Linked DNA regions of Paracoccus pantotrophus. The protein of the gene in region 2 interacts with the protein of the main gene of each other region in a pairwise test. Links are inferred from orthologs where the notes say so. Each region holds a gene or a part of one and is shown on either strand. Other genes may lie near its edges. The genes, in order: rho and hfq.

Region 1 (14,659 bases), on a different replicon or contig from region 2:
CCGCTGTCATCGGCCAGCACCGGCAGGCCGGTCGCCTGCATGGCGGCGCGGGCCTTGATACGGGCATTGCCGATGAAGCTCGACTCGGTCTCGGCCGGTTCGGGCAGGCCCATCTCGCCGGCCGAGGTCACCTCGATGCCATGCGGGGCCATCATGGCGCGGATCTCGTCCAGCTTGCCCCTGTTGTGGGTCGCGACCAGCAGCTTCTTCTCGGTCAGCTTGCGCATGCGACAGCCTCGTTCTGGGCACGGACCAGCTCGGCGATGCCGGATTCGGCCAGGTCGAGCAACTGGTTCATCTCGGGGCGCGAGAAGGTGGCGCCCTCGGCCGACATCTGCACCTCGATCAGCCGCCCGGCCCCGGTCATGATGAAATTGCCGTCGGTGCCGGCCTCGCTGTCCTCGGCATAGTCCAGGTCCAGGATCGCCTGCCCGGCATAGATGCCGCATGACACCGCGGCGACATGGTCCATGATCGGGTCGGCGGTGACGATGCCGGCCTTCAGGAGCCTGTTCACCGCCATCCGCAACGCCACCCAGCCGCCGGTGATCGCAGCGCAGCGGGTGCCGCCATCGGCCTGGATCACGTCGCAATCGATGACGATCTGCCGTTCCCCCAGCGCGCGGCGGTCCACCCCGGCGCGCAGGGCGCGGCCGATCAGGCGCTGGATCTCCTGCGTGCGGCCGGATTGCTTGCCGGCTGCCGCCTCGCGCCGGTTGCGGCTGTTCGTGGCCCGCGGCAGCATGCCGTATTCCGCCGTCACCCAGCCCTGGCCCGAACCCTTGAGAAAGGGCGGCGCCTTCTCCTCGATCGTGGCCGAGCAGAGCACGCGGGTGTCGCCGCAAGAGATCAGGCAGGAACCCTCGGCATGGCGCATGATGCCCGTTTCGATTGAAATCGGACGCATATCACTTAAATTCCGGCCAGAGGGGCGCATCTTTCATTCCTTTCGGGGGTTTTGCCGTTCAGATACAGGTCGGAGGCCCCCGACCGCAACCCGAGAACGTCCTGACAGAATGCCGATGCCAGAAACCGCGCTGCTTTCCGATCTCAACGACCGCTCGCGCGAAGTCTTTCGCCGCGTGGTCGAAGCCTATCTTGCCACCGGCGAGCCGGTCGGCTCGCGCACCTTGACCCGCGAAATGTCCGAAAAGGTCAGCGCCGCGACGATCCGCAACGTGATGCAGGATCTGGAACTGCTGGGGCTGCTGGACCACCCGCATATCTCGGCCGGACGCATGCCCACGCAGCTGGGGCTGCGGCTGTTCGTGGACGGGCTGATGGAGGCCGGCCCGGTCGCCGACAGCGACCGGGAGATGATCGACGAGACGCTGGGCGACGACAGCGGCAATACCGGCGTCATGCTGGACCGGATCAGCACCGCGCTGTCGGCGCTGACCCAGGGCGCCTCGCTGGTGCTGATGCCCAAGCAGGAGGCACCGGTCCGGCACATCGAATTCGTCAGCCTGGCCCCCGACCGGGCGCTGGTGGTGCTGGTCTTTGCCGACGGCCGGGTCGAGAACCGGGTCTTTACCCCCCCGCCCGGCCATACCGCCAGTTCGATGCGCGAGGCAGCGAATTTCCTGAATGCCGTGGCGGAAGGTCGCACCCTGGCGGAATTGCGGCGCAGCGTCGCGCAGGAAATCGAGGCGAGCCGGCAAAAGCTGGACAGCATCGCCGCGGCGCTGGTGTCCTCGGGCCTGGCGCTGTGGGAGGGGGAAAGCAGCGATCCGCGGCTGATCGTGCGCGGCCGCGCCAATCTTCTGGCGCATGAACTGGCCGATCTGGACCGAATCCGCAGCCTGTTCGACGACCTGGAGCGCAAGCGCGACATCGCCGAATTCCTGGAACTGGCCGAGCAGGGCGAGGGCGTGCGCATTTTCATCGGCTCCGAGAACAAGCTTTTTTCACTTTCCGGTTCCTCTCTCGTCGTTTCGCCCTATATGAATGCCGACCGAAAGATTGTTGGCGCGGTCGGCGTCATCGGTCCGACGCGGCTGAACTATGGCCGCATCGTGCCGATCGTGGACTATACTGCGCAGCTTGTCGGCCGGTTGATTTCGGGCCGGAAAGGATGATGAGGACATGACGAAGGAAAACCCGAACGGCAGCCCGCTGGATGAGGAGATCATCGACCCGCCGGCCGATGAGACCCCCTCGCCCGATGTCGAGGCGCTGATCGCCGAGCGGGATGAATACCGCGACCGCTTCATGCGGGCACTGGCCGATGCCGAGAATGCCCGCAAGCGGGCCGAGAAGGATCGCCGAGATGCCGAGCAATACGGCGGCTCGCGCCTGGCGCGCGACCTGCTGCCGGTGCATGACGCCCTGACCCGCGCGCTGGATGCCGCGGGCGACGAGCAGCGCACCGCGGCGGCGGCCCTGATCGAGGGTGTCGAGCTGACCCTGCGCGAACTGAACAACGTCTTTGCCAAGCACGGCATCAAGGTCATCACCCCGACCCTGGGCGAGAAATTCGATCCCCAGCAGCACGAGGCCATGTTCGAAGCGCCGGTTCCCGGCACCATGGCGGGAAACATCATCCAGGTCATGGATAACGGCTTCATGCTGCATGACCGGCTGTTGCGCCCAGCCAAGGTGGGCGTCAGCTCCACCCCCGCAAGCTGAGCCGATTACGTCGTCGGAAAGCGCCGAACCCCGGAGGAGACTCCGGGGTTTTTTCTGGCCAAGTATAGCAAGTCTAGGCGTGCTGACGCTGTGATATACCAGATATTGTGGTCAGTTGCCGGCAAGAATCTGGCACAGCCGATCAAGCTGATCCAGGTCGCGATAGGTGATGACGACCTGGCCGCCATCGACCCCGGCATGGTTGATCGCCACCTTCATTTTCAGATGTGCGGTCAAATCGCCTTCGAGCGCACGGGTGTCGGCATCCTTTTCGTGCCTGGGATTGCGGGGCTTTTGCGTCCGGGCGCCTTCGGCCTGGCGGCGCACCAGATCCTCGGTCTCGCGCACCGAGAGGTTCTTTTCGATCACCTTCCGCGCCAGTTCGACCGGATTGGCCGCGGTGATCAGGGCGCGGGCATGTCCGGCGGTCAGCTTGCCTTCCTTGAGCCAAGCCTGGACCTGTTCCGGCAGGTTCAGCAAGCGCAACAGGTTGGCGATATGGCTGCGGCTCTTGTTCAGCGCCTCCGCCAGCTTTTCCTGGGTATGGCCGAAACGGTCCATAAGCTGGCGATAGGATGCCGCCTCCTCGATGGCATTCAGGTCGGCGCGCTGGATATTCTCGACGATGGCGACCTCCAGCACCTCGGTATCGTCGAGGTCGCGGACGATGACCGGCACCTCGTGAAGCTGGGCAATCTGCGCAGCGCGCCAGCGCCGTTCACCGGCAACGATCTGGTAAAGGCCGCGATCCGACGGGTGCGGGCGGACGATCAGCGGCTGCAACATGCCGCGCGTCCTCAGCGAATCGGCCAGTTCCTGCAAGGCCTCGGGGGCGAAGCTGCGGCGCGGCTGGTCGGGGTTGGGGGTCAGCTGCTCGACCGGAAGGATCTGCCGCGGGGCCGGACGTTCGGATGGAATCAGGTCGACATCGGCCATCAGGGCCGAAAGGCCACGACCCAGACCGCGCTTTTCAAGCTTGTTCTCTGCCATAATTCCTCCTCAGGCGGTCGCGAATTGACGGGACAGGAACTCGGCAGCCAATTCGCGATAGGCGTGGCTTCCCTTGGAGTTCGGATCGTATTGCAGCACCGGCATGGCATGGGACGGCGCCTCGGACAGCCGGACATTGCGCGGAATCACCGTGCGATAGACCAGCCCGGAAAGGGTGTTGCGCGCATCTGCCTCGACCTGCTGCGACAGGTTGTTGCGATTATCCGCCATGGTCAGCAACACGCCCTCGATCCGCAGGTCGGGATTGGCGGTCTGGCGAACCTCGCGCACGGTCATCAGCAGTTGCGAAAGCCCCTCCAGCGCATAGAATTCGGCTTGCAGCGGCACCAGGACGCTGTCCGAAGCTACCATGGCATTGACGGTCAGAAGGCCAAGCGCCGGCGGGCAATCGATCAGGATATAGTCCAGCTCCGCAGGAACCGTCAGCTTTCGCCGCAGGAGCTGGGTCCGGCCGGAACGATTGGACAGTTCGAAATCTGCCGAGGCCAGATCCCGATTGGATGGGACAAGACGAAGGTTGGCGATCGCCGTGTCGCGCAGGGTCTCGGATAACGCCTGCTCGCCGGTCAGCAGATCGTAAGAGGTCAGAACCCGATCCTCCAGCGCCACCCCAAGTCCTGTCGAAGCGTTGCCTTGCGGATCAAGATCTATGATCGCGACCCGCTGGCCTTGCTCGGCCAGGGCAGCGCCAAGATTGATCGCCGTGGTGGTCTTTCCCACGCCGCCCTTCTGGTTTGCAACGGCAATGATGCGTGTCTCATGCATGGCGAACTTCCGTAATTTCCAGAATGGCCGCGTCAGGGTCAGTCGTGCTTTGATGGGGCTTTAGTTCGAATTTCCAATCGGTTCGCGCCTGAGCGACCTCGTCCTGCCAGTTTCGGCCCTTCATGAGCCATGCCGTTCCAGATGCGCTCAGGTGCCGGTCCACATATGCCATGAGCTGAGGAAGCGGGGCAAGGGCCCTTGCGCTGATATTGGCAGCATCAAGCCTATCCACGGCCTCGATGCGCTTGCACAGCACTCGCGCATGCGGCAGCGCCAGCTCACGCAGCACATTGCGCAAGAAGGCAGCCTTGCGTTGGTCGCTTTCCACCATGGTCAATTGCAGCTCAGGCCGCATGATCGCCATCACGACACCGGGAAATCCGCCACCGCTGCCCAGATCGACCCAATTTCCCGGAGAATTTTCAGCAATCTCGGCCAATTGCAAGCTGTCCGCGATATGCCGGGTCTCGATCTGCTCTACCGTGGACGGTGCGATCAGGTTGATCGCCGGGTTCCATTTCCGCAGCAACCCCACATAGGCAGCAAGACGCTCTGTTTCACGTGAAACACCCATCACGCGGTTTTCCGGGCACCAATGCGGATCACGGCGAGAATCAGCGTCAAGGCCGCGGGAGTCATGCCCTCGATCCCCGCGGCCGCGGCGAGGGTTCCGGGCCGATATCTGTTCAGCTTGGATTTGAGTTCATTTGACAGGCCCGAAAGCGCATCATAGTCGAACTCGGCCGGAATGACCACGGACTCTTCCTTGCGCAACAGTTCGGCATCTTTGCCCTGGCGGTCCATGTATTGATGATAGAGCGCATCCGCTGCCAGTTGCGCAATAGTGGCCGGGTCGTACGAAGAAAGCTCGTCGTCCAGTGCAAGAACTTGATCTTGCGGTATTTCCTGCTGAGCAAGCAGCGCGAACAGGCTGCGCCTAACACCATCTTGCCGCACCTCGATCCCGGCTCGGGAAAGTTCCGTAGGGGTAAGGCTTACGGATTCGGCCCGAATCCGCGCCGCGGAATAGCGCCGCATCTTTTCGGAGAACGCCTGCTGGCGCGCTTGCCCCACGCAGCCGATCTCAATCCCCAGCGGGGTCAGGCGCTGGTCTGCATTATCCGCCCGCAGAGAAAGGCGAAATTCTGCGCGGGAAGTAAACATCCGGTAAGGTTCACTGACGCCTCGGGTGGTAAGATCGTCGATCATCACTCCGATGTAGCTTTGAGAACGGGAGAAATGCAGCATCTCTCGGCCTTGCGCTTTCAGCGCGGCATTGAGGCCCGCCACCAAGCCTTGCGCTGCGGCCTCCTCATAGCCGGTCGTGCCGTTGATTTGTCCGGCAAGGAACAGCCCCGACAGGGCCTTGGTTTCCAGCGTCGGCGTCAGCGCCCGCGGATCGACATAGTCATATTCCACCGCATAGCCGGGCTGCACGATTTCAGCCGCTTCCAGGCCGCGGATCGACCGGACATAGGCCAGCTGGACATCTTCGGGCAAGGATGTCGAAATGCCATTGGGATAGACCAGATCACTGTCCAAACCTTCCGGCTCCAGGAAAATCTGGTGCGAATCCTTCTGGGCAAAGCGGACGATCTTGTCTTCGATCGATGGGCAGTAGCGAGGCCCCACCCCATCAATGCGGCCGCCATACATCGCCGAACGGGCCAGGTTGTCGCGGATGATCCCGTGGGTTTCTGGATTCGTATGGGTAATCGCGCAGCTGATCTGCCGTATCTTCGGGCCCGAGGACAGATAGGAGAACATTGTCGGCTCATCGTCGCCCGGTTGCTGATCCAGGCTTTCCCAGTCGATGCTGCTGCGAAGAATGCGCGGGGGAGTGCCCGTTTTCAGTCGACCCAGCGGTAGGTTGAGCGGGCGAAGCGATGCAGCAAGCTGCACCGATGCCGGCCCGCCCCAACGGCCGGCGGGACGGGTCACATCGCCTATGTGAATCAACCCGTTAAGAAAGGTTCCCGTGGTCAGGATGATCTGCCGGGCCTGCAATTCTGTGCCATCGGCCAGCCGCAAACCGCGCAACTCGGCCTGTTCATGCAGCAATTCGGCTGCTTCGCCAAGCACCAGGGACAAGCCGGCCTGCCCGGCCATGACCCGCGCCGCAGCGGCTCGATAGATCTTGCGGTCAGCTTGTGCGCGCGGTCCCTGCACAGCAGGCCCCTTGCGGCGATTCAGCAGCCGGAACTGGATGCCGGCGGCATCGGCCAGTCTTCCCATGACACCGTCAAGCGCATCGATTTCACGCACCAGGTGGCCTTTTCCCAACCCGCCAATCGCGGGATTGCAGGACATCGTACCCAGATCATCGCGATTCAGCGTTATCAGCGCGGTTTCCGCGCCCATGCGCGCAGCAGCCATGGCGGCTTCCAAACCGGCATGGCCTCCACCAATCACGATTACGTCGAATTGTTTCACGTGAAACCCTATTTTCCGATACAGAAGGAACTGAAGATCTCGTCCAGATAATCCTCGGCCCCCACCCGCCCAACCATCATCGCCAAAGCTTGTGCCGCTTGCCGCAAGGCTTCGGCAAGAAACTCCGGTGCGGTGCTATACTCGACTTCAAGGGCTGCCAGGGCGCGCTGCAAGGCTTCCGCCTGCCTCTTGTGTCCCACCAGCCCGGACGCTGCCGCCCTGACTCGCAGGCGATCATAGACCAGATCCAGCAATTCCGCGACCCCTTCCCCGGTCAGGCCCGAGATCGATATTCCTGCGCCTCGCCCAAGATCTGCCTTGGCACGAACGATGATATCGTCCTCCTTCGCGGCTTCGCCGGCAAGCCCATCAACCGAAAGGTGGATGCGCAAGTCGGCCTCGGCCGCTTTCTGCACCCCCCGCGCAACCCCCATGGCCTCCACGGGATCACTGCTTTCGCGCAACCCGGCCGTATCCAGGAAGGTCACCGGCAAGCCGCGCAGATCGGTATGAAGTTCCAGAATATCCCGCGTCGTCCCCGCGATCTCGGAAACCAGGGCGATGTCGCGCTGGCCGATGCGATTCAGAAGCGTCGATTTCCCGGCGTTCGGCGGCCCGATTATCGCCACGACATAACCTTGCCGCAACCGTTCGGTCGCCGGATAGCCTGCCAGCATCAGCCGGATATCGCTACGAACCGCCTCGATCAAATCCAGCGCCTCTGCCGGAACCTCCTCGGGCACCTCCTCATCGGCGAAATCGATGCTGGCTTCGATCAGGGCCCCGGCACGAACCAACTTGGCGCGCAGTTCATCGGCCTTTCGACCCAGTTCCCCTTCTGTTGCCCGCATTGCCAGCTTTCGCTGTGCTTCCGTCTCAGCGGAAAGCAGATCGGCCAACCCTTCGGCTTCAGCCAGGTCCATGCGGCCATTGAGAAAGGCCCGCTTGCTGAACTCTCCTGCCTCGGCCCTTCGCAATCCCCGGGCCAGAAGCGCCTGCGCCAGCCTGTTGGCAATGACCGGCGCACCGTGCAGATGCATTTCGGCCACTTCCTCACCCGTAAAGCTGTGGCCTTCCTCGAACCAGATGACCAACGCGCGGTCAATCAGATCCTCTCCGTCCCGCAGCGCCCGCAGCGCCGCCATGCGCGGCGTCGCCACTGGTCCGGCCAAGGATTCCAAGACCGCACGCGCCTTCGGTCCGCTCAGGCGGACGACGGAAACCCCCCCTCGGCCGGGCGGGGTGGCCTCGGCAAAGATCGTATCCACCGCATCCTCCGCGCCGTCAGGCGTTCATCGAATCGAAGAATTCGCTGTTGGTCTTGGTCTGCTTCAGCTTCGAGATCAGGAATTCGATCGCATCCGTGGTTCCCATCGGGTTCAGGATGCGCCGCAGCAGATAGGTCTTTTGCAGATCCTTGGCATCCACCAGCAGTTCTTCCTTGCGGGTGCCGGACTTGAGGATGTCCATCGCCGGGAACACGCGCTTGTCGGCCACCTTGCGGTCCAGAACGATCTCGCTGTTGCCGGTGCCCTTGAATTCCTCGAAGATCACCTCGTCCATGCGCGAGCCGGTATCGATCAGCGCCGTGGCGATGATGGTCAGCGAACCGCCTTCCTCGATGTTGCGCGCCGCGCCAAAGAACCGCTTCGGACGCTGCAAGGCATTCGCATCGACGCCGCCGGTCAGCACCTTGCCCGAACTGGGCACCACGGTGTTGAAGGCCCTACCAAGTCTTGTGATAGAATCCAGAAGGATAACAACATCTCGTTTATGCTCGACCAGGCGCTTGGCCTTTTCGATCACCATTTCCGAAACGGCGACATGGCGGCTGGCGGGTTCGTCGAAGGTCGAGGAAATGACCTCGCCCTTCACCGAACGCTGCATGTCCGTCACCTCTTCCGGCCGCTCGTCGATCAGCAGCACGATCAGATAGCACTCTGGATGGTTCTTCTCGATCGAATGGGCGATGTTTTGCAGCAGCACGGTCTTGCCGGTGCGTGGCGGCGCCACGATCAGCGAACGCTGGCCCTTGCCGATCGGCGCCACCAGGTCGATGATCCGGGCGGAACGGTCCTTGATGGTCGGATCCTCGATCTCCATCTTCAGCCGCTCATTGGGGTAAAGCGGCGTCAGGTTGTCGAAGGCGACCTTGTGGCGGGCCTTTTCGGGATTCTCGAAATTGATCTTCTCGACCTTGGTCAGGGCGAAATAACGCTCATTCTCGCCCGGCGCGCGGATCACGCCCTCGACCGTGTCGCCGGTGCGCAGGCTGTGCTGGCGGATCATGTCGGGGCTGACATAGATGTCGTCAGGACCCGGCAGGTAGTTCGCCTCGGGCGAGCGCAGGAAACCGAAACCGTCCTGGACCACCTCCAGCACGCCGTCGCCGCCGATCTCGAAGCCCTCCTCGGCATGTTCCTTGAGGATCGAGAACATCATCTCGCCCTTGCGCATGGTCGAGGCGTTCTCGATCTCCCATTCCTCGGCCATGGCCAGCAGATCGGCCGGGCTCTTGGCCTTGAGATCGGACAGGTTGAGACGTTCTTCGGTCATATCTAGCCTATGGGCGCGCGCTGCCCGACGCATGATCGGCCCGCGCAGGAAACTGTGTCAGGAAAAATCCGCCGGACGGCGGATGCCGCGTCACATAGGCATAATCCGCGCGCGAGTCAATTCTTCTAGAATTTCACGATCACCGACAGCACGATCAGGACCATCAGCAACGTCGGCACCTCGTTCATCATCCGATAGCGCCGCCCGCTCAGGCCCCGGCCCTGCAGCAGCGCCTTGCGCTGGCCGGCCAGCCACATGTGAAACCAGGTCATGCCCAGCACGCCGGCTGCCTTGGTCCAGGGCCAGATCATCGTCCAGTCCACGATTCCCGGCGTCAGCACCAGCGCAAGGCCGGCGATCCAGGTCACGATCATCGCCGGATTCATGATCAGCCGCAGCAGCTTGTCCTCCATGATCTGGAAGGATTGCGCTGGCTCTTGCCCGATATGGCCGCGTTCCGCGTGATAGACGAACAGCCGCGGCAGGTAAAACAGCCCCGCCATCCAGGAAAGCACCGCCATGACATGCAACGCTTTGATCCAGGGGTAAGCAAGGGGCAGGAAATCGTTCATGGTACACCTCCGCCGTCCTCTCTCTATCAAAAAGAAATGAAGATAAAGATAAGGATGATGATGTTGTTGGGCCTGTGGATGACTGGAAATCCCGGCTCCGCCTTGACCTTCCCCAGACCGCGGCGCTTGGGGAAAAAAACACCGTTAACGATTTGTTAACGAAAAATTCCATCACAAACAGCATGATAAGCAAAAACCACCTGTGGATAAGTTTGTGAAAATTTTTCTTTTCCACAGCTTGTGGGTGGTTTGCAGCCGGTTATGGACATGTGGAGAAGCCGGCTCCGTTCCTGCTCTGTCCCAAGCGGCGATCCGTAGACATGGAAAAGGCCGCGCGATCTCCACAGATTCGACCTCCCGAGTCGCGGCCGTTTATCCCCAGGCTTATACCCGCGCTTGCTGGCGGCGTGGCAGCCGCTTCCGAATGACCCCTTTCGGGGCCTGCCTGTCTCTGGAGGCGGGGCTCGGGGCTACGCAAAAGCGCCCGAGGTGCGTTTGCGTCATCCGGGCGTCGCATTTGGCGAATTGCGACCCGCCAAAGCGGTGCAATGCTTTGCCAAGGACGCCCCTTGTGACGGAATCAAGCCATGCTGAACACAGCCGAAATCCTGGACCAGCTCGCCAACCGGCGAAAGAACTTCTCGCTCAGCCGCGACCTCTATTGCGACCAGGGCGTCTACCAGGCCGATCTGGAGAATCTCTGGTATCGCGAATGGGTGTTCGCCATCCCTTCCTGCGACATTCCCAAGACCGGCAACCACGCCACCTTGCAGATCGGGCAGTATCCGGTGGTGATCGTGTGCGGCGCCGACGGCCAGATCCGTGCCTTCCACAACGTCTGCCGCCATCGCGGCCAGCGGCTGTGCCCCAAGCAGAACGGCAGCTCGCCCAAGCTGGTCTGTCCCTATCACCAATGGACCTACGACCTCGACGGCAAACTGCTGTTCGCCCGCGACATGGGGCCGGATTTCGATGCCTCGAAATACAGCCTCAAGCCGGTCCATTGCCGGACCGAGGGCGGCATGGTGTTCATCTGCCTGGCCGACAACCCGCCGGATTTCGAGCCGCTGGGCGGTTATCTGCGTGATTACGTCGGCGCCAGCGACCTCGCAAACGCCAAGGTCGCCTTCACCTCGACCATCGTCGAGAAGGGCAACTGGAAGCTGGTGATCGAGAACAACCGCGAATGCTACCATTGCGGCGGCAGCCATCCCTCGCTGTGCCGGACCTATTCCGACAACCCGCTGATGACGGTGATGGAGGGGCCCAACGCCGCCTCGCCCGAGATCCTGGCGCATTGGAACCGCTGCGACCAGGCCGGCCTGCCCGCGCGCTTCGTGAACGAGCCGGGGATGCAATGGCGCTTCGCCCGCGTGCCGCTGCTGAACAATGCCGAAAGCTTCACCATGTCCACCAAGGCGGCGGTGAACCGGCGCATGGGCACGATCCCGTGGAACGACGCCGGCAGCCTGATGTTCTATCACTTCCCGTCCAGCTGGAACCACTTCCTGCCCGACCATGCCATCGTCTTCCGCCTGCTGCCGATCTCGCCCACCGAGACCGAGGTGACCTCGAAATGGCTGGTCCACAAGGATGCGGTCGAGGGTGTCGACTACGACCTGCAGAAGCTGACCGAGGTCTGGCTGGCCACCAATGACGAGGACCGCCGCGTGGTCGAGGAGAACCAGAAGGGCATCCTGTCCCCGGCCTATGAGCCCGGCCCCTATTCGCCCCACCAGGAAGAGGGCGTGATCCATTTCGTCGACTGGTATGTGCGGCAGATGCTGGATCGCCTGTCGCCGCGTCCGGCCATGGCGGCGGAATAATGGCGGTCTTGGTCAAGGCATTCGGCGACAAGCCGTGGAAGGACGACGAGCCGCTGGAATGCGTGATGGTGGTGCCCGAGACCTCGGACACCGCCACCTTTACCTTCCGCGCGCCTTCGGGGGCCTGGTTCGATTATCAGCCCGGCCAGTTCGTCACCCTGGACCTGCCGGTTCCGGGCGGCAACGTGCAGCGCACCTATACGATCAGCTCCAGCCCGTCGCGGCCGCTGTCCATCTCGGTCACGGTCAAGGCGCAGCCGGGCAGCGTCGGCGGGCGCTGGATGATCGACCACCTGCGGCCGGGCATGCGGCTCAAGGCCTTCGGGCCGGCGGGGATTTTTTCCTTCGTCCGGCACGAGGCGCCGAAATACCTGTTCATCTCGGCCGGTTCGGGCATCACCCCGGTAATGTCGATGACCACCTGGGCCTGGGATTCGGGAGAGATGCCGGACATCGTCTTCGTCCATGCCGCGTGCAGCCCTAGCGAGATCATCTTCCGCCAGCGGCTGGAAGGCATGGCCGACCGGGTGCCGGGGCTGCAATTGCGCTTCACGGTCGAGGACTCCGACCCGTTCCGCACCTGGCACGGCTATCGCGGCCGGCTGAACCAGATCATGCTGGGCCTGATGGCCCCGGACTACCTTGAGCGCGAGGTGTTCTGCTGCGGGCCCGAGCCCTTCATGCAGGCGGTGCGCGACATGCTGATCGCGCTGGGCTTCGACATGGACCATTATCACCAGGAAAGCTTCGGCGCCCCGATCCGCACCGAGGCCGAGGCCCCGGTGCTGGACGACGTGGTCCCGGACGAGGACAGCGCCGCCCAGATCACCTTCGAAAGTTCGGGCGTGGTGGCGAAATGCAACGAGACCGACACGGTGCTGGCGGTGGCCAAGGCCAATGGGCTGAACATCCCTTCGGGCTGCACCTTCGGCCTGTGCGGCACCTGCAAGATTCGCAAGACCGCCGGCGAAGTGCATATGGTCCATAACGGCGGCATCACCGACGAGGATATCGAGGAGGGCTATATCCTGGCCTGCTGCTCGCATCCGATCGGGGCGGTCTCGGTCGAGGTCTGACCGGCACCACGGTCACAGCATGGCAAAAACCCCCGGTTTTTCTGGGAAAAGGGGCGGGCCGAAAGGTTCCGCCCCTTGTCCTGCCGCGCTTGACAGAACTACCATACCGGGTGATCCTGACCCGGTACCTATCTCTACGACAGGCAAAAGGAGGGCACGATGAATATCGACCTCTCGCGGCGCGGTTTCCTGAAACTGGCGGGTGCGGGTGTCGCGGCGACATCGCTGGGGGCCATGGGCTTCGGCGGGGCGGAGGCGGCGGAACAGGCGCATGTGCGTGCCTTCAAGCTGGCCTCGACGACCGAGACGCGCAATACCTGCCCCTATTGCTCGGTCGCCTGCGGCGTCATCATCTATTCCGACGGCGACCTGAAGGCCGGCGAAGAGGCCAGGGTCGTCCATATCGAGGGCGATGCCGACCATCCGACCAATCGCGGCACGCTTTGCCCGAAAGGCGCGGCGCTCAAGGACTTCGTCAATGCCGAGACGCGCCTGACCACGCCGCGCATCCGCCGGCCCGGCGCGGCCAGCTTCGAGGAGATCTCCTGGGAAGAGGCGCTGGACAAGATCGCCCGCGCGCTCAAGGATGACCGCGATGCCAACATGGTGCTGACCAACGACGACGGCGTGCCCGTCAACCGCTGGACCACCACCGGCTACCTGGCGGCCTCGGCCACCACCAATGAAACCGCATGGCTGACCTACAAGGTGGTCAGATCCATGGGGATCGTCGGATTCGACAACCAGGCGCGCGTCTGACACGGCCCCACGGTGTCCAGTTTGGGCCCGACATTTGGCCGTGGAGCGATGACCAACTCCTGGACCGACATCAAGAATACCGACCTCGTGGTCGTCATGGGCGGCAATGCCGCCGAAGCCCATCCCTGCGGATTCAAATGGGTGACCGAAGCCAAGGCCACGCGCGGCGCCCGGCTGATCGTGGTGGACCCGCGCTTTACCCGCACCGCCTCGGTGGCCGATTACTATGCGCCGATCCGGCCCGGCTCGGACATTGCCTTCCTGATGGGCCTGATCAACTGGTTGATCCAGAACGACAAGGTGCAATGGGATTACGTCCGCAACTTCACCAATGCCGCCTGGCTGGTGAAGGACGAGTTCGGCTGGAGCAACGGGCTGTTCACCGGCTACGACCCGGAAAAGCGCGACTATGACAAGTCGGGCTGGGACTATGTCATCGGCGAGGACGGCTTTGCCACCGTGGACATGACGCTGGAGCATCCGCGCTGCGTCTGGAACCTGCTCAAGGAACATGTCTCGCGCTATACGCCGGAACTGGTCGAACAGGTCTGCGGCACGCCCAGGGACCGCTTCCTCAAGATCGCCGAGATGATCGGCGAGTGCTCGGCGCCCGACAAGACCATGACCTCGATGTATGCGCTGGGCTGGACCCAGCACGCCAAGGGTTCGCAGAACATCCGCGGCATGGCGATGCTGCAGCTGATCCTGGGCAATATCGGCGTCCGGGGCGGCGGGATGAACGCGCTGCGCGGCCATTCCAACATCCAGGGCCTGACCGATATCGGGCTGATGTCGAACCTGATTCCCGGCTACCTGAACATCCCGACCGAGAAAGAGCCGGACTGGCAGACCTACATGTCCAGCCGCAGCTTCACGCCGCTGCGGCCGGGCCAGACCAGCTATTGGCAGAACTATCCCAAGTTCATGGTCAGCTTCATGAAGGCGATGTGGGGCGACGCCGCCACGGCCGAGAACGACTGGGCCTATCACTACCTGCCCAAGCTGGACGTGCCGACCTATGACATCCTGCGCA
Region 2 (14,473 bases):
AAGGCCGCCGCGGTCCACAGGAAACCACCCATCATGTCCAGAGCCAGGCTCATGCCGCCCCCTGCCATTGCGCCGCCGCCCGCCGGGCGAAACCGTCCCAATGCAGCACCTCGGCCAGCTCGCGCGGGCTTTGTCCGAAACCCGCCTCGCGCGCGGCCAGGGCCAGCGCATGCTCGACCGCCGGGGCCATGTCGGTAAAGCGGATGCGCCCGGCGATGAAATCGTCCAGCGCCTGTTCCTTGGCGGCGTTCAGCACCGCGCCGGCGGCGCCGCCGGCCTCGATCGCCTCGCGCGCCAGGCGCAGGGCGGGCCAGCGCGCCTCGTCCGGCTGGGCAAAGGTCAGGCTGCCAAGCGCCGCCAGGTCCAGCGCCGGCACCGGCAGCGGCGCGCGCGCCGGCCAGTTCAGCGCATAGCCGATGGCATGGCGCATGTCCGGCGCCCCCAGATGCGCGATCGAGCCGCCGTCGCGATGCGTGACCATGGCATGGATGATCGACTGCGGATGCACCAGCACCCGCAAACGCTCGGCGCCGATGCCAAAGAACTCATGCGCTTCAATGACTTCCAGCGCCTTGTTGAACATGCTGGCGCTGTCGATGGTGATGCGCTGGCCCATGTCCCAGTTCGGGTGCCGGCTGGCCTCGGCCACGGTGGCCTGCGCCAGCCGTTCCAGCGGCCAGTCGCGGAAGGCGCCACCCGAGGCGGTGATGGTCACATGCTCGACGGTTTCAAGGTTTTCACCCTGAAGCGCCTGGAATATCGCGGAATGTTCGGAATCGACCGGCAGAATGCGGGCGCCGGTTTGCCGCGCACGCGCCATGACCAGAGGCCCGGCAGCGACCAGGGTTTCCTTGTTGGCAAGCGCCAGCGTGCCGCTGCGGGCCAGCACTTCCAGCCCCGGCGGCAGGCCGGCGGCGCCGATGATGGCGGAAAGCGTCCAGTCGGCCGGGCGCGCGGCGGCCTCGGCCACGGCCTGCGGCCCCGCCGCGGCCTCGATGCCGCTGCCCGACAGCGCGGCACGCAGGTCGGCCAGGCATTGCGGCCAGGCGGTGACGGCGATCTCGGCCCGCAGCGCGCGGGCCATCCGGGCCAGGCGCGCGACATTGGCGCCGCCGGTCAGGGCGATGGTGCGGAACCGCTCGGGCCCGCCGGCCCGCATCAACAGATCGAACGCGCTTTCACCGACCGACCCGGTCGCGCCCAGCACCGATATGCTGCGCATTCCTTCAGCCTCCGATCACGGGTAAAAGATTGCCGATCAACAACACAAGCGCCAGCAGCAGCGCCCCCGACATGGCGTCGAACCGGTCCATGGCGCCGCCATGGCCGGGGATAAGCTCGGAACTGTCCTTGACGCCCACCCGGCGCTTGAGCCAGCTTTCGGCGATGTCGCCGAACTGCCCGGCCAAGGCGACCAGCGGCCCCAACACCAGCACCGGCCAGGGCGCCTGCCCGGCCAGCAGCAGAACCAGCGCCAGCACCAGCGCGCCCGCCCAGCCGGCGATGGTGCCGCTCCAGGTCTTCTTGGGGCTGACGGCGGGCCAGAAGCGCGGACCGCCCAGCTTGCGGCCGATGAAATAGCCCAGCACATCCGACAGCACCACGGTGCCGACGATCCAGGCCAGCGTCGGCAGGCCCATCACCTCGCGGATCACCACCAGCCCGTAGCCCGCGCCCAGGATGGCCAGGGTGAACAGCAGATAGGCCGGGCACTCGTGTTCATGCGTGCCGTGCCAGCCGGCGATCATCGGCACCAGCGCCAGCGCCATAGGCCAGTCGCCGGGCAGCACCAGCATGGCCAGCATCACCAGCCCCGACAGGATGCCAATCAGCACGGGATGGCGCGGGCTGCGGAACTCGGGGTGGCGCCAGCCGGTCAGCCGCGCCAGTTCCCACATCATCACCCCGATCACGGCCGAGACGCCCAGTCGGATCCAGAGCCCCGAGGACAGCAGGAGCAACAGCCCCAGCACCGCCAGCACCACGCCCGACAGCAGGCGCGGCCAGAGATCGGCCCATTTGTCGCGCCCGCGCTGCAAGGCGTCGCGCAGCCGGCCCGGCTGTGACCCGCCGCCGCTCATGCGCCGCCGAAGCGCCGTTCGCGCAACCCGTAACGGTCGAGGATCTCGGCCAGGTGCTCGGGCGTGAAATCCGGCCAGAGCGTCTGGGTGAACTCATATTCCGAATAGGCCGCCTGGAAGGGCAGGAAATTCGAGGTCCGGGTCTCGCCCGAGGTGCGGATCACCAAGTCGGGGTCGGGATGGCCGGCGGTGTCCAGGCAATCGGCCAGGTCGGCCTCGGTCGGCTCGGCCACCTCGCCCCGCGCGATGCGGGCGGCAAGCCGCGCCGCGGCGCGGGTCAGCTCGTCCCGGCCGCCGTAATTGATCGCCACGGTCAAGTTCAGCCGGGTATTGCCGGCGGTGCGCGCCTCGATCCCGGCCATCAGCCGCTGCAGCTTGGGCTCCAGCCGCTCGCGCCCGCCGATGAAGCGCATGCGCACGCCCTCGGCCGAAAGCCCGTCGGCCTCGCGCTCGATATAGCGGGCGAAGATGCCCATCAGGCCCAGCACCTCCTCGGTCGAGCGCTTCCAGTTCTCGGTCGAAAAGGCATAGACGGTCAGCCAGTTCACCCCCAGGTCGGGGCAGGCGCGCACGATCTGCTTGACGCGCTCGGCGCCGCGCCGATGCCCGACCAGCCGCGGCCAGCCCCGGTTCTTGGCCCAGCGGCCGTTGCCATCCATGATGATGGCGACATGCCGGGGCCGCTGGTCCCCTCCGCCGGATTTCGACAGGCTGGCTGCGGTTTCGGCCATCCGGGTCAGACCTGCATGATCTCGGCCTGCTTGGCCTCGAGCGCCTGGTCCACCGAGGCGATCATCTTGTCGGTCAATTCCTGCACGGCGGTTTCCCAGAACTTCTGGTCGTCCTCGGACATGCCCGAGGACTTGGCCTTCTTGATCTGGTCCATGCCGTCGCGGCGCACGTTGCGGATGGCGACGCGGGCGTGCTCGGCATATTGCGCGGCGACGCGGGTCAGTTCGCGCCGGCGTTCCTCGTTCAGCTCGGGGATCGGCAGCATGATGATGGTGCCGTTGAGCTGCGGGTTGATGCCCAGGCCCGATTCGCGGATCGCCTTCTCGGCCTTGCCGACCAGGCCCTTGTCCCAGATGTTGATCGTGACCAGCCGCGGCTCGGGCACGTTCACCGTGCCGATCTGGTTGATCGGCGTGGGCGAGCCATAGGCATCGACCATGATCGGCTCGACCATGCTGGCCGAGGCACGGCCGGTGCGCAGCGAGGCGAATTCATGGCGCAGGGATTCCATCGCGCCCTTCATGCGGCGTTCCAGGTCGTCGGTGTCGATCTCGATCTCGTCGGACATGCTCGGTCATGGCCTCTGTGCTGTGATTTTCGCCGCTTTTAGCCGAGCCACGCCGGCATGGCAAAGCCTATACGGGTTTTTCAGCCGTGCACGCGCGTATATGTGCCGGTGCCGGCCAGGATTCCGCGGAAACCGCCCGGTTCATCCAGCGAGAAGACGATGATCGGCAGGTCGTTGTCGCGCGCCAGCGCGATGGCCGAGGCATCCATGACCCCCAGATGCTTTTGCAGCACCTCGTCATAGGTCACGTCGTCATAGCGCCGCGCGTCGGGGAACTTGTTCGGATCCTTGTCATAGACGCCATCGACCTTGGTGCCCTTGAAGATCGCCTCGCAATTCATCTCGTTGGCGCGCAGCGTGGCGGCGGTGTCGGTGGTGAAATAGGGGTTGCCGGTGCCGGCGGCGAAGATGCAGACACGCTTTTTTTCCAGGTGGCGCACGGCGCGGCGGCGGATATAGGGCTCGGCCACCTCGTCCATGCGGATGGCCGAGATCACGCGGGTATGGATCTTCAGCGCCTCCAGCGCCGCCTGCATGGCCAGCGCGTTCATCACCGTGGCCAGCATGCCCATGTAGTCGGCGGTCGCCCGCTCCATGCCCTGCGCGCTGCCCTGAAGGCCGCGGAAGATGTTGCCGCCGCCGATGACCATGCAGATCTCGACGCCCATGTCATGGACGGATTTGACCTCCTGCGCGATGCGGGCGACGGTCGGCGGGTGCAGGCCGTAACCCTGGTCCCCCATCAGCGCCTCGCCCGAAATCTTCAACATCACGCGCGAATAGCTTCCGCGGGTCTTGGACGCGCTTTCCGACATGGGTTCACCTTTTTGCGGCTGTTTCATTGCCGGGCAAAATGTCGCAAACAGGCCCCATGTTCAACCACTGCCGACCCGCCCCGAAATGACCCCGCGTCACCCGATCCTGGCCGGGCTGGAGCCCCGCCGCCATGTCCTGATTGCCGGGCCCACCGCCAGCGGCAAATCCGCCCTGGCGCTGGAGATCGCCGAGCGTCAGGGCGGCACCATCGTCAATGCCGACGCCTTGCAGGTCTGGTCCTGCTGGCGCGTGCTGACCGCGCGGCCCTCGCCTGATGACGAGGCGCGCGCGCCGCATGTGCTTTACGGCCATGTGCCCTGCGACCGCGGCTATTCCGTCGGCGCCTGGCTGGCCGAGGTGGCGGCGCTGATGGACCGGGGCATCGGCCGGCTGATCGTGACCGGCGGCACCGGGCTTTATCTGCATGCGCTCAGCCGCGGACTGGCGGCGATTCCCGCCACCCCGCCCGAAATCCGCGCCTGGGCCGACCAGCTCGTGCGCGAACCCGGCGGCCTGGCACGCATGGTCGCGGATCTTGATGCGCAGACCCGGACACGCATCGACCTGAAAAACCCGGTGCGCGTCCAGCGCGCCTGGGAGGTGCTGACCACCACCGGGCGCGGCATCGCCGCCTGGCAGGCCGAGACCCCGCCGCCGCTGATCGACCCCGCCGCCGCGCATCTCTTGGTGCTGGAGCCCGACCGCGACTGGCTGGCCGAGCGCATCGAGCGCCGCTTCCGGCTGATGCTGGACCAGGGCGCGCTGGACGAGGTGCGCGCCCTGCTGCCGCGCTGGAGCCCCGATGCGCTTTGGGCCAAGGCCATCGGCGCGCCGGAACTGGTCGCGCATCTGCAGGGACGGATCGACCTGGACGAGGCAATCCGGCGCGCGGTCATCGCCACGAGGCAATATGCCAAGGCGCAGCGCAGCTTCTTTCGCGGCCGGCTGGGGGATTGGCAGCGGATCGGGATCGACCCCTGACCGGCGCGGCCCGTGGTGCATGCCGCACGGCAAAGACATATTCATCTTTTGGCAACCCTGGGATGAGTATATTCTTCATGGACTCGCGTCACGGAGATAGCCCTTGGTCATGGATCCGCTGAAAGCCGCGGCTGATGGATGAAGCCCGCCGCCACCTGATCCCGCCCGATCCGGTGCTGGCGCGGCTGGCCGCGGCCGGCATCACCCTGGAAACCATCCCCGAGCCGGCGGACCCCGATCCCCGGCCGAACGTGGCCCTGACGCCGGCTGCTTTCGGCCGGCCGCTGGCCCCGGCCCCCTGCCTGGCCCCCAGCCCGTTCCGCGACCTTCTCCCCGGCCCGGCCGGGCCGGGTCAGGCGGCGGCGCTCCAGCCCCGCTGCGCTTTGCCGGGCGGGCGGCCGGGCGGCGGGCTGCGGCTGATCCCGCTGGCCGGCCTTCACTGGGGCGGGCCGGTGCGCAGCCCGGCCGCGCCGCGCAGCCCGCGGGTCCGCGGCGACCATGTGCTGCTTCGCCCGACCGGCGGCACGGTCGCGATCATGTTTCCAGGCCATCACCATGTGCTGCCGGCCGGCCGCATCGCCTTCATTCCCGCGGGCACCGCCTTTTCGCTGAACCCGCCGCCCGAGGTGCATGGGTTGGCGCTGCTGATCCCGCCCGCCATGTGCCGGGGGCTGACGCTGCCGCAGGGCTTGCGCCACGGCCTGCCTGGCGCCGCGGATGCCGAGCTGCTGGACGCGGCAATGACCGCGCTGGGTGCGGGGATGCCGCGCGCCCCCGCGCAGAATGCCGCGACCGCACGCGGGCTGGGGCTGATCGCAGCCGTGCTGTCGCGGCTGGGCGATGGACAGGGCGCGGGGCTGGCGCCATCCGCACCTTCGCCCGCCGGCCTGGCCGAGGCCCGGGCGCTGACCGGGCATTTCCTGCAACTGGCGCAGGCCGAGCTGCAATCGGGCCAGACCATCGCCGAACTGGCGCTGCGGCTGGGCTGCTCGCAGGCGCAGCTCGACCGCGCCTGCCGCCTGAGCCGGGGTCGCAGCGCGCTGGAGCTGCTCTACGACCTGCGGCTGCAATGCGCCAGCAAGGCGCTGCGCGACGGCGACTTGCCGATGGCGCAGATCGCGGCGCGGCTGGGCTATAGCGGACTTGGCCATTTCATGCGCGCCTTCTTGGCCGCGACGGGCCGCACGCCCCAGGCTTACCGGGCGCTGATGCGGGAAACCCACAGCCGCCCCGGCGATCGCCCCGCCGGCTGATTCCCGCGCCTTCGGGCAGCATCATGCGTCGCGCATCGTCCCGCCATGGGAGCCCGGCACGCCGCGGATCGGCGATGAGGAAACGGCACGCAGTCGGAAGACCTGCGGGCGAACGGAAAAGCCTGTCGGGGCAGGCAACTGCGCCACCCTTGTCGGCTGCGACTGGCGGCCGCGCTGCGGGTCGCGGTCATCGGGACGCAGATGAAAGGCCCGAGGGCACGAGAAAGGCTGCCGGGGCGGGCAGTCGCGCCGCCGGGCTTCGGCCAGCCAAGGCCCTTGTCCCTCGCCCAGCGAGAATTCGTCCTCAAAGCCCCTCGAAGGCCGCCCTTTGCCGGTCCGTCCAGCGCAGCCGCAGCCGCACCCCCTCTTCGGCGACCTCTTCGGCCGCGACCACGCCCTGCTCATGCAGCCAGGCCCGGCGCCGGCCGTCCGAATGCGGCAGCACCAGTTCGGCCTCGCGGCGCGGCTCGTCCAGCGCCTCGGCCAGCCGCGCCTCGACGGCGGCCAGCAGATCGTCCAGCCCCTCGCCCGACAGGGCCGAGATCGCCTGCACGCCCTCGGTGCGCGCATCGGTGCGCCGCAGGGCGGCACGGGTCTCGGGCGACAGCGCGTCGATCTTGTTCCAGACCTCGATCAGCGGCACGTCCTCCTCGACCCCCAGCGAATCGAGGATCTCGCCCACGTCGCCGGCCTGCTCCTCGGTCTCGGGATGGCTGATGTCGCGCACATGCAGGATCAGGTCGGCCGCCAGCACCTCCTCCAGCGTGGCGCGAAAGGCGGCGACCAGCTCATGCGGCAGGTCGCTGATGAAGCCCACCGTGTCGGACAGGATCACCCGCCGGCCGCCGGGCAGCACCATCTGCCGCATGGTCGGGTCCAGCGTGGCGAAAAGCTGGTCCTGCGCCAAGACCTCGGCCCCGGTCAGCTTGTTGAAAAGCGTGGATTTCCCGGCGTTGGTATAGCCGACCAGCGCGACGATGGGATAGGGCACCTTGGCGCGGGCCTTGCGGTGCAGCTCGCGGGTCTTGACCACCCGCTCGAGCTGCCGGCGCAGGCGCACCACCTGTTCGTCGATGGCGCGGCGGTCGGCCTCGATCTGCGTCTCGCCGGGACCGCCGACGAAGCCCAAGCCGCCGCGCTGGCGCTCCAGGTGCGTCCAGGCCCTGACCAGCCGGGTGCGCTGATAGGCCAGCGCGGCCAGTTCCACCTGCAAGACGCCCTCGCGCGTCTGGGCGCGATCCGCGAAGATCTCGAGAATCAGCCCGGTCCGGTCGAGGATCTTGACGCCCCATTCCTTTTCCAGGTTGCGCTGCTGGACCGGCGTCACCGGCCCGTCGATCAGCACCAGTTCCGCCCCCTCGCCCTCGGCGGCGGCCTTGAGGTGCTGGCCGATCTCCTCGCGCTTGCCCTTGGAGAACAGCATGCCCGGATCGGGATTGCGCAGCCGCGCCACCTCGGCCCCGGCCACCTCGATGGCGGGCAGCGCATGGGCGAGCGCCACCGCCTCCTCCAGCGCCAGCTCGGGCGAGCGGCGGGTGCGCGAATTGCCCAGATCGGGATGGATCACATAGGCCCGGGTCGGCCGCTCGCGGGTTTCCGACGGCTCGGCCAATCAGTCCTCGCCGTCATAGAGGCTGATCGGCTGCCCCGGCATGATGGTCGAGATGGCGTGCTTGTAGACAAGCTGCGATTGCCCATCGCGGCGCAAAAGCACGCAGAAATTGTCGAACCAGGTGATGACACCCTGCAATTTCACACCGTTGATAAGGAAAATCGTCACCGGGACCTTGCCCTTGCGCACATGGTTCAGAAAAGCGTCCTGGAGGTTCTGTTTGTCGCCGGCCATTCGGGGCACCTTGTTCTTATCGCTGGTTTTCAAGACTTAGGCGAGCGGGCAGCGGCTTGCAAGCATGTGATCCGGGCTAGCGGCGCCAATATTCGGGCGAAACCAGCGCCAGGATCGCCAGCGTCTCGACCCGTCCGACCACCATGGCCCCGGCCAGAACCGCCTTGGTCAGCCCCGGCAGCCCGGCCCAGCCCGCCCAGGGCGCCCCCGCCATGCCGGCCGAGCCCTGGAAGGTCGGTGTCAGCGGAATCGCGCCGGCCAGCGGGCCGGTATTGGTCAGCGCCGCGATGGACAGGATGGTGGCCGAATCGAACTCGATGCGCTGCAGCGAGATCAGCATCACCGTCACCGCGATGGAACTGGCGAAGAGCATGAAGAAGATGAAGGCGAGATAGGCCCCCTCGCGCCGCAGCCGCCGCGCCATCAGCCCGCCGCCGCCGACCGAGGCCGGGTGTACGATCCGCTCCAGCTCGCGCTCGGAATGGCGGGCGAGCGCATAGACCCTGAGCAGCTTGACGCCCCCCGCGGTGGTGGCGACGCCGCCGCCCATCATCGCCAGCCCCGCCAGCATCAGCCCGGGCGAGCTCAGCCCCGACCAGTTGCGCGCGCCTTGCCATTCGACCGAGTTCCAGCCGGTCGTGGTCAGATAGCTCAGCCCGTTGAAGATACCTCCCCATGCGGCCGAGGCGGCGCTGTCGAGCGTGTCCAGCACCCCCTTGGCCCCGGTCGGGGAAACGCCGATGGCCCCGGCGAAATGCCGCGCGAACAGCAGGACCGAGACCAGCAGCACCACGCCAGCGGCCATGCGCAGCTCGGGATCCTCGATCCAACTCTCGCTGGCCTTCAGCTCGCCGCCGCCGGGCCAGAAGCGGCGCGACAGCGCAGGGATCAGGAACAGGAAGATCACCACCTCGCCGGCGATGCCGCTGCCCTGCCCGGCGGGGCCGGCGACCGGGCTGATGCCGCTGGTCGACAGCGTGCCCATGGCGCGGGTCAGCGCCACCAGCCCGGTCTCGCCCAGCATCAGCAGCAGCGTCCACATCAGCAGAGTCAGCCCGGCATAGACCGGCAGCACCACCCGGCCCGCCCGCATCACCCGATGTGCCGGATCGGCCAGTTCGGTCTGGAAGGCGGGATGGGTCAGCGGGGCCAGGGCATCCGGGCCCTCGGCCGAGCGCGGCAGGCGCTCGAACCTTTCGCTGCGACCATAGGGCGAGGACATGATCTCGAATCCCCCTACCCGCAGGGGCGCCAGCAGTGCGATAGCCGCGACCAGCATGAACAGCCCGCCCAGCCAGCCGACCATGGCGCGCCACAGATGCAGCGGCGCCGGCAGCAGATCGGCCGAGTAAAGCGTGGCGCCGGTGGTGGTCAGGCAGGAGATCATCTCCCACCAGGCATTGAAGAAGCCGGTATCGGGCAAGGCCATGGCAAAGGGCACGGCCAGCATGGCCGGCAGCAGCACCATGGTACCCAGCATGGTCAGAAGCACGCTGCGCGCCCGCGGCCCCTCGGGCCGGTCGGCGGTCGCCAGCCCTAGGATCGCGGCCAGGATCACGAAAAGCCCCGCCGCGCCCAGGAAGATCGAGCCGATCTTGTGGCTGTCCAGCGCATGGGCGTAAAGCCCCGGCACCACCATCGCCAGCGCGCCGATGCCCCCCAGGATCACGATAAGCGGCAGGCGCAGCAAAAACCCCATCCCCGGCCTCAGAAGAAGTCGATCGAAACCTGCAGCAGGCGTTCGACCTCGGGAATGTCGGAGACGAGGGCAAAGATCACCACGATGTCGCCCTCCTCGATGCGCAGGTCGCCCGTCGGCTTGACCACGCGCTCGCCCTTGCGCACGGCGCCCATCAGCGCGCCTTCGGGAAACTCGATGTCGCGCACGGCCCGGCCGGCGATGGGCGAGGTCGAAAGCACCTGCGCCTCGATCACCTCGGCTTCGGCATCGCCGATGGAATAGATGTCGCGCACCCGTCCGTGCCGGATATGGCGCAGGATGGTCGAGACGGTACTGGCACGCGGGTTGATGAAGGCGTCGATGTCCAGAGGCTCCATCAGCGACATCAGCGTGGGGTCGTTGACCAGCGAGATCGCAAGCTTCGCGCCCGCCTGCTTGGCGCGCACCGCGGCCAGGATGTTGGTCTTGTCGTCGTCGGTGATGGCCAGGACCGCATCGGCGCGCGGCACGGCCGCCTCCTCCAGCAATTCGGCCGACAGCCCGTCGCCGTTCAGCACGATGGTGCGGTTGAGCGCATCGGCCGCATCCTCGGCGCGGGCGCGGCTGCGCTCGATCAGCTTGACGCGGATGCGCTCGGGGCGCGCCTCGAGCGATTGGGCGACGGCCAGGCCCACATTGCCCGCACCGATGATGACGACGCTTTCCTGCTTGGCCATGGGCTTGCCGAAGATCTCCAGCGTGCGCGCCACGTCCTCGGTCAGGGTGAAGACATAGACCTGGTCGCCCTCGAAAAGCTGGTCGCCCGGCTCGGGCGCGAAGAGCTTGCCGCCACGCCGCACCCCGGCGACGATGGCGCTGAGGCTGATGAACATGTCGTTGAGCTGCCGCAGGGGCGTGTTCAGCACCGGGCTGTCAGGCTCGAGCGAGATCCCCAGCAGATGCAGCCGCCCTTCCAGGAAGGTCTCGGCATCGAAGGTCGAGGGCGCGGAAAGCCGCTGCATCGCCGCCCGCGCCACCTCGCGCTCGGGGCTGATGACGACGTCGATGGGCAGGTGGTCAGTGCGGTAGAGATCGGACCAGATCGCGTCCAGATAGGCCGAGCTGCGCAGCCGCGCGATCTTCCTCGGCACCTGGAAGACGGAATGGGCGACCTGGCAGGTGACCATGTTGACCTCGTCCGAATGGGTTGCGGCGATGATCAGGTCGGCATCGCGCGCGCCGGCGCGGTCCAGCACGTCGGGATGGCTGGCAAAGCCGGTCACGCCCTGCACGTCCAGCGCATCGGTGGCGCGCCGGATCAACTCGGCATTGGTGTCGATGATGGTGACATCGTTGCGCTCGCCCGCAAGATGGCGCGCGATATGCCAGCCGACCTGCCCCGCCCCGCAGATGATGATCTTCATTCCGGCCCCGGTTCAACCCCTTCGTGAAGCGCGATCCTAGCGCGGGCCGCAGGCGACGGATACAGCGAAAACATCAGGACCAGCCGTGCAGCCATACCGCCTGCGTCATCGCCGCATGGGTATTTGCAGAACGAAGAAGCCGTTAAGGATTCCTCAATCTTTTCCGCCTAGCCTGGTTGCGCGGTACAGGCTGGGGAGCCGATGACCGCGAACGGAGAAGTCGCCCCGGTCACCTGGCCAGAACCTGTCCCGCCTGATCCGCGGGGGTGGCCGGGGCGCAGTTCCCGTGCTTCTCTGTTCCATAAATACCCATGCGACCGCGCCACCGGCATGGCGCCGCCATCATTTCCCCATCAGTTCCTCCTCGACGCGCATGCCGCCGACGACGCCGAGCGACTTGAGCTTGCGATGCAGCGCCGAACGCTCCATGCCGACGAATTGCGCCGTGCGGCTGATATTGCCGCCGAAGCGGTTGATCTGCGCCAGCAGGTATTCGCGCTCGAAGAGTTCGCGCGCCTCGCGCAGCGCCAGGCTGGTGATCTGCGGGCCGAGCGCCAGGGCCTCGCTGGTGCTGGCGCTGCCGTTCTGGCCTTCCAGTTCCGAGGGCTGGATCGGCCCGGTGCCGTCGCCCAGGATCAGCACCCGCTCGATCACATTGCGCAGCTGGCGGATATTGCCCGGCCAGTTCATCGCCTGCAGCGCGGCGCAGGTCTCCTCGGGCAGCGCGCGCAGCGGCAGGCCCTGGCCGGCATGGAACTGTTCGATGAAATGTGAGGCCAGCAGCGGGATATCGTCGCGCCGCTCGGCCAGCGAGGGCACCGCCACCGGCACCACGTTCAGCCGGTCGTAAAGCTCCTGCCGGAAGCGGCCCGCGGCGATCTCGGCCGAAAGATCGCGATTGGTCGAGGAGATCACCCGCAGGTCCACCCGCACCTTGTCGGTGCCGCCGGCGCGCTGGAACTGCTGCTCGGTCAGCACCCGCAGGATCTTGGGCTGGGTGCCCAGCGGCATGTCCGCCACCTCGTCGAAATAGATCACCCCGCCATGCGCCTGCTCCAGGAGACCCGCCTCGATGCCGCGCTCGGGCGTTTCGCGGCCGAAAAGCACCTCCTCCATGTGTTCGGGCTCGATGGTGGCGCAGGGCACGGTGACGAAGGGTTCGCGCGCGCGCGGGCTGTGGGCGTGGACATAGCGCGCGGCGATCTCCTTGCCCGCCCCCGGCTCGCCGGTCAGCATCACCCGGCCGTTCGATTTCGCCACCTTGTCGAGCTGTTCGCGCAGCCGGCGGAAGGGCGCGGAATTGCCCAGCATCTCGGCCGCCCGTGCCTCGCCGCGCCTGAGCGTCGAGTTCTCGCGGCGCAGCCGCGCCGTCTCCATGGCGCGGCGGATCACCACCAGCAGCTGGTCGATGTTGAAGGGCTTCTCGATGAAGTCGTAGGCGCCCTGCTTGATCGCCGCCACCGCGATCTCGATATTGCCATGGCCCGAGATGATGACCACCGGCACCTCGGGATTGTTGCGCTTGACCTGCTTGAGGATGTCGATCCCGTCCATCTTGCTGTCCTTGAGCCAGATGTCGAGGATCATCAGCGCCGGCTCGGCCGCGTTCAGCTCGGCCACCGCCTGGTCGGAATTGGCGGCAAGGCGGGTCGAGAAGCCCTCGTCGCGCAGGATGTCGGAGATCAGTTCCCGGATGTCCCGCTCGTCGTCGACAATCAGAATATCGCTCATTTCATTGCTTCCTGCTCGTTTTTCTGGCGGCGCGCGGAAAGCCGCACCGGCTGGCGTTCGCGCGGCAGGCGGATTTCGGCCATGGCGCCGCGTCCTTCGGGGGTGTCGGTCAGCATCAGGCTGCCGCCGTGTTCCTCGACGATCTTCTTGACGATGGGCAGGCCGAGGCCGGTGCCGCCGGGCTTCATCGTCACATAGGGCTCGAACAGCCGGGTGCGGTCCTGCGGCAGGCCGGGCCCGTTGTCGGCGATGCGGATCGTCACCGCATCGGGGGCCGAGCGCAGCGAGACCCGGACCTGCGGCACCCAGCCCTCGGGCGGGTTCGCGCGCAGCTCGTCCAGCGCCTCGCCCGCGTTCTTCAACAGGTTGGTGAAGACCTGCCGCATCATGCCGGCATCGGCATCCACGATCACCGGCTCGTCGGGAATGTCCGAGACCAGCGCGCCCTGCAGCGCGTCGCGCTGCATCAGCTCGGCATCGCGCAAGAGCTTGGCGATGTCGGTTTCCTTGCGGTCCGGCTCGGGCATGCGGGCGAAGCGGCTGAACTCGTCCACGATCCGGCGCAGGTCGTTGGTCTGGCGGATGATGACCTCGGTATATTGCTCCAGCGCCTCGCGTTCCTCGCCGGCGATGGGGCCGAACTTGCGCTTCAGCCGTTCGGCCGAAAGCTGGATCGGGGTCAACGGGTTCTTGATCTCATGCGCGACGCGGCGCGCCACGTCGCCCCAGGCCGCCATGCGCTGCGCCGAGACCAGGTCGGTCACGTCGTCCAGCGCCACCACATAGCCTTCGAGGCCGCCGGCCGCGCCGCGCCGGATCGCCATGCGCACCAGCAGGCTCTCCACCCGACCCTCGCGGGTCAGGCGGATCTCGTCCTGCACCGATTCGTTCACGGATTGCGCCAGCCGCTCGAACAGCGGCGCGAATTCCGGCACCGCCTCGGAGAGCAGCCGGTCATGCGCCGCCGCCGGGTCGAGGCCCAGCAGCCGGGCGGCCGAGCGGTTCAGGAAGTCGATCTCTCCCGCCGCGTCGAGACCGATCACCCCGGCCGTGACCGAGGACAGCACGGAATCGAACAGCCGGCGCTGGTCGTCGGCAGCGCGATAGCTTTCGACCAGTTCCTGGCGCTGCTGCTTCAACTGCCGGGTCATGCGGTTGAAGCTTTCGCCCAGCGTCTGGATCTCGTCGCCGGTATCGGGCGCGGGGATCTGGAAGTCCAGGTTGCCCTCGCCCACCTGCTCGGAGGCCTCGGCCAGCCGGCCGATGGGCCGCGACAGCCGGTCGGCGAACCACAGGCCCAGCCACATCGCCGCCGCGACCAGAAGCAGGGCAAACCCCAGATACAGCAAGGAAAATTCGAACAGAACCCGGCCGCGTTCCT

What was found.
Region 1: the proteins of hfq (region 2) and rho interact in binary tests that used the Escherichia coli proteins (3 or more experiments, as listed by UniProt). The link is inferred for Paracoccus pantotrophus from one-to-one orthologs.

What each region holds. Positions count from the first base shown.
Region 1 is NZ_CP044426.1:2,174,268-2,188,926, forward strand. The notes cover bases 7,258-10,174. They hold rho (transcription termination factor Rho), read right to left. Parts: upstream 9,394-10,174; coding sequence 8,122-9,393; downstream 7,258-8,121. Other genes in these bases: mnmE (tRNA uridine-5-carboxymethylaminomethyl(34) synthesis GTPase MnmE), read right to left, coding at 7,258-8,105; ESD82_RS21325 (CopD family protein), read right to left, coding at 9,519-9,965. In the rest of the region: rdgB (RdgB/HAM1 family non-canonical purine NTP pyrophosphatase), read right to left, coding at 1-227; rph (ribonuclease PH), read right to left, coding at 215-937; heat-inducible transcriptional repressor HrcA, read left to right, coding at 1,023-2,078; ESD82_RS21290 (nucleotide exchange factor GrpE), read left to right, coding at 2,086-2,628; ESD82_RS21295 (ParB/RepB/Spo0J family partition protein), read right to left, coding at 2,740-3,618; ESD82_RS21300 (ParA family protein), read right to left, coding at 3,628-4,404; 16S rRNA (guanine(527)-N(7))-methyltransferase RsmG, read right to left, coding at 4,397-4,978; tRNA uridine-5-carboxymethylaminomethyl(34) synthesis enzyme MnmG, read right to left, coding at 4,978-6,837; more of mnmE, read right to left, coding at 6,846-7,257; ESD82_RS21330 (aromatic ring-hydroxylating oxygenase subunit alpha), read left to right, coding at 10,553-11,791; ESD82_RS21335 (hybrid-cluster NAD(P)-dependent oxidoreductase), read left to right, coding at 11,791-12,867. UniProt on the Escherichia coli protein: Facilitates transcription termination by a mechanism that involves Rho binding to the nascent RNA, activation of Rho's RNA-dependent ATPase activity, and release of the mRNA from the DNA template.
Region 2 is NZ_CP044423.1:741,927-756,399, reverse strand. Bases 6,661-9,391 are described here. They hold hfq (RNA chaperone Hfq), read right to left. Parts: upstream 8,278-9,391; coding sequence 8,044-8,277; downstream 6,661-8,043. Other genes in these bases: ESD82_RS03535 (potassium transporter TrkG), read right to left, coding at 8,354-9,391; hflX (GTPase HflX), read right to left, coding at 6,736-8,043. In the rest of the region: RIP metalloprotease RseP, read right to left, coding at 1-53; dxr (1-deoxy-D-xylulose-5-phosphate reductoisomerase), read right to left, coding at 50-1,222; ESD82_RS03575 (phosphatidate cytidylyltransferase), read right to left, coding at 1,227-2,081; uppS (polyprenyl diphosphate synthase), read right to left, coding at 2,078-2,812; frr (ribosome recycling factor), read right to left, coding at 2,818-3,381; pyrH (UMP kinase), read right to left, coding at 3,462-4,196; tRNA (adenosine(37)-N6)-dimethylallyltransferase MiaA, read left to right, coding at 4,282-5,178; ESD82_RS03550 (helix-turn-helix domain-containing protein), read left to right, coding at 5,313-6,431; more of ESD82_RS03535, read right to left, coding at 9,392-9,976; Trk system potassium transporter TrkA, read right to left, coding at 9,985-11,361; nitrogen assimilation response regulator NtrX, read right to left, coding at 11,704-13,092; ESD82_RS03520 (sensor histidine kinase NtrY-like), read right to left, coding at 13,089-14,473. UniProt on the Escherichia coli protein: RNA chaperone that binds small regulatory RNA (sRNAs) and mRNAs to facilitate mRNA translational regulation in response to envelope stress, environmental stress and changes in metabolite concentrations.